3 regions of the Paenibacillus kyungheensis genome follow, and region 3 is predicted to be linked to each of the others. Evidence: predicted binding sites of a transcription regulator. Region 3 holds the regulator's gene; each other region holds the start of a gene.
What was found. The regulator LexA, encoded in region 3, represses DNA repair genes until DNA is damaged. The targets are predictions, from matches to a motif close to CGAACATATGTTCG.

Region 1: the regulator LexA is predicted to act here: its motif matches at 1,605-1,618, upstream of PQ456_RS07910 (DNA polymerase IV).
Region 2: the regulator LexA is predicted to act here: its motif matches at 2,149-2,162, upstream of PQ456_RS11720 (YolD-like family protein).

The regions. Positions count from the first base shown of each region.
Region 1 covers NZ_CP117416.1:1,796,035-1,799,325, reverse strand. The annotation lists gene PQ456_RS07910 (DNA polymerase IV) at 180-1,469, opposite strand; gene PQ456_RS07905 (Imm26 family immunity protein) at 1,908-2,117, opposite strand; gene PQ456_RS07900 (DUF6756 family protein) at 2,110-2,616, opposite strand; gene PQ456_RS07895 (DUF6386 family protein) at 2,631-3,077, opposite strand; gene PQ456_RS07890 (hypothetical protein) at 3,168-3,291, opposite strand, start outside.
Region 2 covers NZ_CP117416.1:2,751,944-2,755,234, forward strand. The annotation lists gene PQ456_RS11710 (YhgE/Pip domain-containing protein) at 109-1,200, opposite strand; gene PQ456_RS11715 (MarR family winged helix-turn-helix transcriptional regulator) at 1,299-1,730, opposite strand; gene PQ456_RS11720 (YolD-like family protein) at 1,819-2,070, opposite strand; gene PQ456_RS11725 (glycoside hydrolase family 127 protein) at 2,253-3,291, opposite strand, start outside.
Region 3 covers NZ_CP117416.1:3,043,478-3,046,768, forward strand. The annotation lists gene yneA (cell division suppressor protein YneA) at 55-615, opposite strand; gene lexA (transcriptional repressor LexA) at 883-1,509, shown strand; gene PQ456_RS12970 (hypothetical protein) at 1,628-2,098, opposite strand; gene PQ456_RS12975 (hypothetical protein) at 2,373-2,609, opposite strand; gene PQ456_RS12980 (glycoside hydrolase family 127 protein) at 2,635-3,291, opposite strand, start outside.

The sequences.
Region 1 (3,291 bases), 1.2 Mb from region 3:
TCTTTTTTTAAGAACTGACACCAGTGTACATATACTCACAATATAATATAAAAGATATATTATTTCAAATGAATAACCAACAATTACCAGTACACAAATTGTAACACACCTGTACTACGAATCCAATTATTGATTAAAATTTAAACAATATAGATCAATATTGAATCATTAGTTACTGATTATTCTTCCATGCCCGGCAAAATCATACCATCTTTTTGCAATGAAGTACCTCTAATTTTGTGATTACGAATCAGGACTGAAGGATCATTGCCTAACATACCTGCTGTTAGTATCGCACTTTCACCAAATTTATCGCGTAACTTATCCATTACTTCATTTAACTGCTCTTTGACTGGCTGACGATTATAATCAAACAAGTCCATTTGCAAAGCAGCTTCTTCTTTGGGCTGCAAATTCTGAAGAGCCACTCCTAATAATCGAACAGGCGCACGATCTTCCCAATGACGATCATATAGTGCACAAGCTTCACGATACACTTCATCCGCCGTTTCTGTAGGAACAGCTAGTGACTTGGAGCGAGTGATTGTTTTCATATCAGGTGTGCGAATCGTAATCTGAATCGTCTGAGCGATTAATTTCTGACGACGCAATCGGCGACATACTTGATCGCTTAGATTAAGCATCACTCTTCTAATATCGTCACGATCTTGAATATCAGCAGGCAATGTTGTAGTATGCCCTATCGACTTACTGACTTCCCGATCAATCTCTACAGGCGAATGATCTATACCATTTGCCGCTTGCTTGAGCCAGCTTCCCATTACACCAAATCTAGCTGTTAATCTAGCTTCATCTGCTGCTGCAAGTTGCCCTATCGTGCGAATGCCCATATCTACTAATTTGGCAGATGTTTTCCCGCCGATTCCAAACAATTGTCCGCATGGCTTATCCCATAATAACTTGGGCATATCTCGTATACGCAATATCGAAATACCTTTAGGTTTTTTCATATCTGAAGCCATTTTTGCTAGTAATTTATTAGGCGCAATTCCTATCGAACAAGGTAAATGTAACTCTTCCCAGATCCGTTGTTGCAACTGTTCCGCAATCTGAGGTGGTGTGCCAAATTGACTTGAACCTGTGATATCCAAGTAGCATTCATCAATTGACGTTGCTTGCAACATCGGTGTGTAACTATACGCAATATTCATGAATGCCATTGAGTATTGTTTGTATAAATAAAAGTCAGGCGAAATTAAGATCAGATTCGGACATTTCTGCAATGCTTCTCTAACCAACATGCCTGTTTTCACGCCACGCTTTCTCGCTTCGTAAGAAGAAGTAACCACAATTCCTTTGCGCAGTTCAACACTACCTGCGACAGCTGTGGGCTTGCCTTGATATTTTTCCGGTTCTTCTGCTGTATGAACAGAACAATAAAAAGCATTCATATCTACATGCAAAATGACTCTTCCTTTGGCAGGGTAGTAATTGGCATGGTGCCTCAAGCTGATCATCCTCCTTGCCTGTGCAGTCTTTACCCTATGGATTATGCTCTATCAGCCGAATCGCCTACAATAGATATCGTATGATTCTATTATATCGTATCTGTTTCATTTAGCCTATGATATGACGCAAAAATAAGTACAAATGTTCGGATTTATTGAAATAGACATTGGGATATGGAGAGTTATGTGGATCATTTCAAATCTTTATTCTACTTGGAGATCATGCTAATTCGTGGTTAACGCAATATTACAATTGGCGGAATTGGTTCGATGAGATATTAGATGCTGAAGTTGTATTACAAGAAGTCGCAATGGCGTCTGACGGATCAAAATCGTTATTTGAATATGCATCTTCTTTTGCGATAAGTCGGGAAAAGGACTTACTATTCTGAGATACACGTCTGTCAGATTGTGCAGAAGAATACCCGATCTATACTGTTAATACAGATCACTGGAATCATCAGACGACCTGTCGTTATGTTGCTCACTGCGATAGACTTGATCCTCTCGGATACAGAGTACACCAAATGAAAATACCTTTTTAAATCGGTCATACAGAGCACTAATAACCTGACAAATCCCCAAGCGATTGTCTTTCATTGGAATGACCAAAATATCGCCTGCTTTATATTTTGCTTTTTCAAACATCGTCTAGCTCCTTTTTGCGCTTCTGAATACGTCCACTTATTGGTTCACCTGTGCCGATGATGACTTCATGATGAGTCTCACATAATAACCATTGTAGCTTTTTGGAGACGATATAATATTCAGTCGTTCCTGTTTGTTCAATTATCCATTGAATCGCATCTACATAAGCTTCATACACCCAATATTGTTTACCACTATAAAAGCGTTCAGGAGCGAGAAACCAGACTTGTTCGGTGCGATCAATCAGTTTAGCAATCTCTCGGTACCCTTCTGTTCCTACCTGATAACTTACATGCGGTTCTTGCAAATGATTGTATCCTCGCATTAATGCAGATTCGCTTCCTGCATGTGAAGACGTGATAAACGTTTGTGTGATTGTTGAAAGTATAGATGACCACTGCATTTTACCTACTTCGTGAAAGCGAGGGGCTGGAATACGATAGTGTTGTACGAGGCGTTCTATTTCATCCCTTGTACTAGCATAATGTTGACCAGACATATATACTGACCTCCTTATCCAATACGAATCAAATCTTCAAACTGATTGTTAGCGATTGCCTGTTCAGTTCGTAACACAGCAAATTCAATATTTTGCTGTGTTCGTCCTATTTTCAAATGATATATGCCTGGTTCAACCGTTATATATTGTCCACTGTCCCCATCTTCTGGTTCTAGCTCGCCCCCTGTCACATTTTCTGCTGCTCCTGCATATAATTGACCCGAAGGAACATTGATCCATAATTGAACTACGGGTTGTTCGATCTCTTCTACCTGTTGCATAGTATACAATCCATCTGCGCCTACATTAAGAAAAGCAATATTCCCTAGATTCACTTCTAACAATTCATCTTCAGGAATAGACCACCAATCTGATGTGTCTTCCAATCGATGCTTGAGTGCCTGCAGATCATAAATACAAAGTGTTGCTGTATCTGTCATCACTTTAATTTGGTTAGGCATTGGATCGTTCCTCCTTAATTATACTCATTTCATCATGTACACATCTGATCCTGATTACAATCTCATCTCTTCCAGTACTCTTATGATCATTTACAATTCAATCCACTGATCTTCTGTAGAAATAATTGTTTGGATGGTATCAATCATTCGCCGTACAGGTGCATCATGGCGATGAAATAAACAATAAATATACACTTCGCCTTCAGCTATAGAT
Region 2 (3,291 bases), 290 kb from region 3:
GTAACATTTGGCAATATAGATGCTTTTTTTGGATAAAAATCATAGAGCATTCCTTCAAAGCAACTATCTGACCAAATGTCTTGCTGTAGACTTGCCTTTCCCTTCAGCTTAGTGGCTACCTGCTGGATGACTTATAGGGCTTGAAGCTGGCTTGACCAGCGCTGTACGAATCCATGTGATTCCAAAAGTAACAATAGCAATCCATAGTAAGTGAATCACAAATGAGGAAACAGAAGCCCCACTATAAATTAACCTTAAATAGCCCTGTATAGCATTCGGAGCCGGTAAAAAATATCCTATATTTCGATATAAAGGAGATAACATAGCAGCAGGGATAATATTTCCGGCTGTCATCAACTGAAGCGGGATCAGCGCCACATTGAATAATGGAGCGACATTGCCGAATAAAGCGAATGCCATCTGTGTAACAGCAATACAAGAAATATAGACCAACAGATGAAAACTCCACATTTGCCAGAACGAAGCAACCGTATCTGCAAATAGCGATGCTACTGTAGTAATCACGAATGAAGCGACTACAGAGATCACAAGCAGTAATATCTGTCTGCCCCAAAAGATCTGCCACTTACTATGATCACGCTTTAACATCATAGATGCAATATTTAATTGGATATTCATGGTCATTACACCAACATATGTGACGAAACCTAAAATCATCGGCAACATCGAAATTGCAAAATTTGAAATATCATGTGTTTTGACAATATTAGTGGTGACGATTTCTTGATGAACATCTGCAAAAGCATGTTCTCCAATAGTAGAGGAAATTTGCGTAGCAGAACTTTGAACGATCGATTTGGCAATATCGGAATTACCTTGATTGATATAATAATTCATTTGAGTCGTTCCGTTCGATGCGACATCTTCTGTAAAATGAGCCGGAATCGAAATGATCATCGTTAGATCACCATTGTCCATTTGTTGCTGTGCTGTAGTTAATGAATCATAAGATTGGGTCTGATAAGGCACACCTGTCGTGATCGCTTGAGCGATACGTTCGCCTTGTTGTCCATCTTCATTAACAATTCCAACAACCAGTTGATCTACTCGTTCGGTGGCTCCATGATATCCAGTCATCCAAAATAATAAAAATACCAAAGGTACAAAAATAGAAAACACAATCCCTACTTTGGTCTGTGTAATCCCTAAAAAATCTTTAAACGTTTTGAATACAGTCATTTGTTTTCCTCCAACTATCTTTTCTCTTTTTTTAAATACATGCATAGGATATAAATGGTTGTGCATGTATTAGGTCAAAAAATATCCAGCTGACAAAATCAGCGGGATAAATGTTCAAACGTCTGATTGATCATCGCAATAAATTGCTTGGTTTGTTCCGGCGTGAACAATGCGTTAATCTCATCATCCACTTCTTGCATAATCGGCTTGGTCTGCTGAATTAATTCGTGCCCTTTTGTTGTTAAATGTAGCAATACTGCCCGGCGATCTGAAGGATCAACCGTGCGTGTGAGCAATTTTTTATTTTCCAGACGATCCAATGTTTTGCCGATACTGGTCTGGTCTTTGGAATTTAACTCTGCTAATGCTTTCTGTGAGATACCATCATGACTGACCAGATTATTAAGTACACCAAATTGCTCTGGAGTAATATCATAATCAAGTAATAAATGAGATGCTTTTTTCTTATAGGATAAATAGGTTCGAGATAATAACAAACCTAACGGGTTCTGCTCTTGATTAAATGGCATGATTATCCTCCTAAAAAAATACTAGCATAGCCGACTATCGACTATGCTAGTATATTCTGGTTATGAAGGATTTGTCAAAGGTATTTATTTAATCTCTTGGATAGTTCACACCCATGATATCCATAAATTTCACTTTGTTTACTTCTTCTTCATATTGTACATGTACTCGACCTGTACGTGGATCCATATTTACAATCTGACCGCGTACAGGTTCTTCTGCACCCCACACTGTCAGCAAAATTTCCGATTTCTCTTGATAGGCTTCAGTAAGTTGATTACCAATTTCTTCTAGTGCAAATTCATCCCGTGTTGGACGTTTTGCTACCTTTGCTTTAGCCAAAATAAACCCCCCTTTACACTTCTCTATTCTATTTTACATTTAACTTGATATCGATACAATAGTTTACACTAAAAAATAAGCACAAACGTTCGCTTTTTTTGATAATTTGACATTTTTTCATCTGATTTTCTGCAAAATAAAGAGGCACGACATTAATATATCGTACCTCTTGGGTTATGTGGTTAGTTTTTACGAATCCAGACAGCCATATCGCCTTCACCACGATTCGCCCAGAGAAAGTAAGGAATCGCTGTAAAAGGCTGTTCTTGAATGGTAGGAGGACTGTCTTGGTACAAATGGTCATCCCAATCACTGGTCAGCTCACGAGTCGCTGTACCTTCGATCACCACAGCTCCACCTAATAATTCAGCATCAAATCGCGTCGTTAATGATTGCGCTGGATCAATGGATAATGCAGAGATTAATTCTCCATTATCTGCTTGCTCCAGACAGTAGACCAGTGGCCCATGTTGTAAAGCGATTTTGCCAGAAGCAGCGCGCAATCTAGGATGGCTATGAATCACTTGCACATGCATCTTCATATTCCACTCTACACGATCATCTACCGACCATTCTCGCTGAATATAGATATATCCATCCTGTACAAGCGATTGATATTCAATAGACTCACCGTTGATCGTTAGCGAAGCTTTTTTGCACCATCCCGGTAAACGTAAAGCCAATGTAAAAGATTGTGGTTGTTCCAATTGGAATGAAAAGCTTGTCGCCCCATTCCATGGATATCCACTTTCTTGCTGGATCACAACCGATTGCTCGCCAACTGTTAACTCTGCTTCGCCACCAATATAAAGATGTGTATAGATCGTATCTTGATTGGTGCTGTAAATGTATTGCCCTAATGAACTTACAAGACGTGCAATATTAGGAGGACAGCAAGAGCAACCAAACCATTTCTGACGAACAGGCTTCACATGATGCTTGCCTGGGTTATGATGACAAGCAGATGGCCATACTTCCAATGGATTCACATAGAAATAATGTTTACCATCCTGTGCCATTCCGCCTATCACTGTATTATAAAGCGCGCGCTCTAACACATCAGCATACTCACCTTTGGCTTCAATCTGCAACATCCGATGTGCAAAAAAGACAATTCCTACCGCAGCACAAGTCTCCGAATATCCACTATCATTAGGCAGATCGTAATCGATTGTGAATGCTTCACCATGATGAGTAGAACCGATCCCTCCAGTCACGTAC
Region 3 (3,291 bases):
GTGCTTATCTAGTGATATCATTTATACCATAAATATATTTAGAGAACATGTAAATCAATCGTAAGGAATTACCAGAACATCGCCTGCTTGAATCTCACTTGTAGTTAATTGATTTTCACTACGAATCTCTGCTATATAGTCACGTGTATCTGTCTGGGCTGATTTGTATTCACTAGCGATACTCCATAAGCTATCCCCTGAATGAACAACAACTTTTTGTGCAGGGCCTTCTACTTTGTCTGCTACTACAAAGTTATGAATTACTCCACCGTATAATAATACACCTGCAAACACAAAACATACCATTAAACGTCCGCCGGATTTCCACTTCACTTTTTGGGCTGTGCTTTGAATAAGATGTAGCGTTTTTTGACGTAATGTTTTTTTGCCTTTAGGTTGAGCTGGTTTACGTATCTTTTGCACATTCGGCAAATATGTCCACTCATCCACCACTACATCTTTGTCCGCTCGTGTGGCATGAATAGCTGCTTGCTGTGATTGTTTCTCCGAATAACTTGTTGATGTATGATGTATATCTGATCCAGATGTATCAATCTGTTGTTCACCATCTTCAGATTGATTGTGGATGCTACGATATGTAGTATATTTTAACATTGTCATCACGCTCCAAACATTTGTTCTTGTTTTCTTAAATTCACTATAACACGAACATATGTTTTACTCAATAGTTTTTTACGAACCTTCGTTCGCGTTTTTTATTGCACCTTTTAGACTATAGATTATGCCTCTTATACGATGAATAGACTACAAAAAGTAATGAATAACAAAATAAATATACAAATTTTAGAACTTATGTTTGTACGAACGGTAGTTCTATGTTATAATTTTGCCAAACGTTACTAGCATTGGGGTTGATAAGGTATGTCAAAAGTTTCAAGTCGCCAACAGGCCATTTTGGAATTTATCCGAAATGAAGTCAAACTTAAAGGTTACCCGCCATCTGTACGTGAAATTGGTGAAGCTGTAGGTCTTGCTTCTAGTTCTACTGTACATGGTCATCTGGATCGTTTGGAGAAAAAAGGACTGATTCGACGCGACCCGACCAAACCTCGTGCCATCGAGTTGTTGGGTCAAGAAGAGTCTGAAAGTAATATTCTTTTCGCTCAAACGGTATCTCGTGTTCCTATTATTGGAAAAGTAACCGCCGGTGTTCCGATTACAGCTACAGAACATATTGAAGATTACTTCCCTCTACCACAGAATTTTACAGGTGAAGGACAAGTATTTATGCTTTCTGTAGTTGGAGACAGTATGATTGAAGCAGGAATCTATAATGGTGACTACGTAATTGTACGTCAACAACAGACCGCTGATAATGGCGATATTGTTGTAGCCATGACAGAAGACGACGAAGCAACTGTCAAAACGTTCTATAAAGAAAAAGATCATATTCGTCTACAACCAGAAAATCCAATGTATCAGCCACTTCGTCTGACACATGTTACGATTTTGGGTAAAGTTGTAGGATTGTTCCGTAACTTGCACTAAATCACTACTGTACGTTACAGTTCATAGAAGATAGAAAAAGACCGCTACTTTCTAGTAGCGGTCTTTTTTCTTATTTATATGAGAATAATTTAATTTATTTAGATTCAGCACAATGTAATTATTGTACATATCTCCACAATGCAGTTTTAATTACATGTTCGGCTTCTACTTCACTAAAAGCAACTTCAATCTCTTCTTTGCCTTGTAAAACTTTGTACATCCATACAGGATGCTCTGTTGGATTCAAGTACAATAATTCTACCGCAAGTTTAGGTTTTCCAGAATCATGAGAGCATTTGTATTTGAGATCAGCTTCTCCATAATAATGTTCACGTACATTTTTTTTAACTACAGTTATAGTAATGACAACGAGTGCAATTGTAATAACCAGTTGATTTTCATCTTTCTGAATACTGCAATCTTCTTTAAAATGTTTTTTGATCTCTTCTAAAATGGTAGAAAATTTCATCCATAAATTTTCACAATGTTCTAAAAAATGCTCATGAATTTTTAAAGAATATGAAAAAGCTTTTGCGTTCTCTGCTTTCTCTTCCTGTGCACGTATTACCGCAGATTCAATCCAACTCATAATTGCTACCTCCTTTAACTGTAATGACTGAACATATTGAGTACCCAAATTGCAACGTTTTTATCTAACCCTCTACTACTTATTGGATGCCTTTTGTACAAGCTGAATACGGTACTTTTGCTGATATGCTCTTAATTTTTTTATTTGATTTCTAATGTCACTCCTCTTAATTCATTATGTGATTTCTTCATCATAACCTAATAATAGGAAATTGATACCTTTTAATGCCAAATAATTACTAAATATCTTATATTTTTTTAATAGTAAGCTACATTTATCCAAACAGCTTTGTATCCATTAGTTTGGCAAGTAATGCTTTGAAATCTTTACTTTCTGCTTTTTCAGCCAATTGGGCTTCAAGTGTATTGAACTTTTCAGCTAGAAAATAAGCATTTAAAAATACACCTAGATGGTCTTTAGCCACTGCTTCGGCATTATCTTTATCTGATGAATAACTTGAAATGACAGTATACGCAAATTTCTCAGGATCTATTCTCATTTTTGATTTCATCAGGCACTCTCCTTTTCAGTGTTGATTATGTTTGGTTATGCCATACACGCATTTCACCAGATTGTCGGTTAGCCCAGCAATAATAAGGAATAAGTCGTAATGTTGTAGGAGCATACGTGGTAGCTGCTTGAGAAGCATATAATACATCTTCCCACTGAGAAGTAATGATTCTTTTACGTGCCTCTACATGGATCGTACCTATGCCTCCTAGCAACTGTGGATCAAATGTATATTGATAGGTCTGATCTTTATTTAACTGAATTAAATGCAAATGCTCTCCATTATCTACTTCTTCAGCGCAATAAATAAACGGGCCACGTCCTATAGCTACTTTGCCAATATCTGCTCTGACTAGCGGATGTGCGGTATATTGTTTGATCTCCATCGGTAAAACAAACTCGATCTTGTCATTAGACTGCCATACACGATCAATGTGTAGAAATCCGTTAATATTTTCCGCTTCTATATGCTCTCCATTGACTATCAATGAATAATCATCTGCCCAGTAAGGCAATCGGAGCGCCAATGTAAAAGCAGTTGGTTGTTCTGTCTGTGTCACAATCGAAACATGACCTTCCCACGGTAGATTCGTTGTTTGTTCAAGCTGTACTTTGTGATGATCTATCTCTAATGTTGCTGTGCTTGTAATAAATAGATTCGTATATATCGCTTTTTGCTCTGA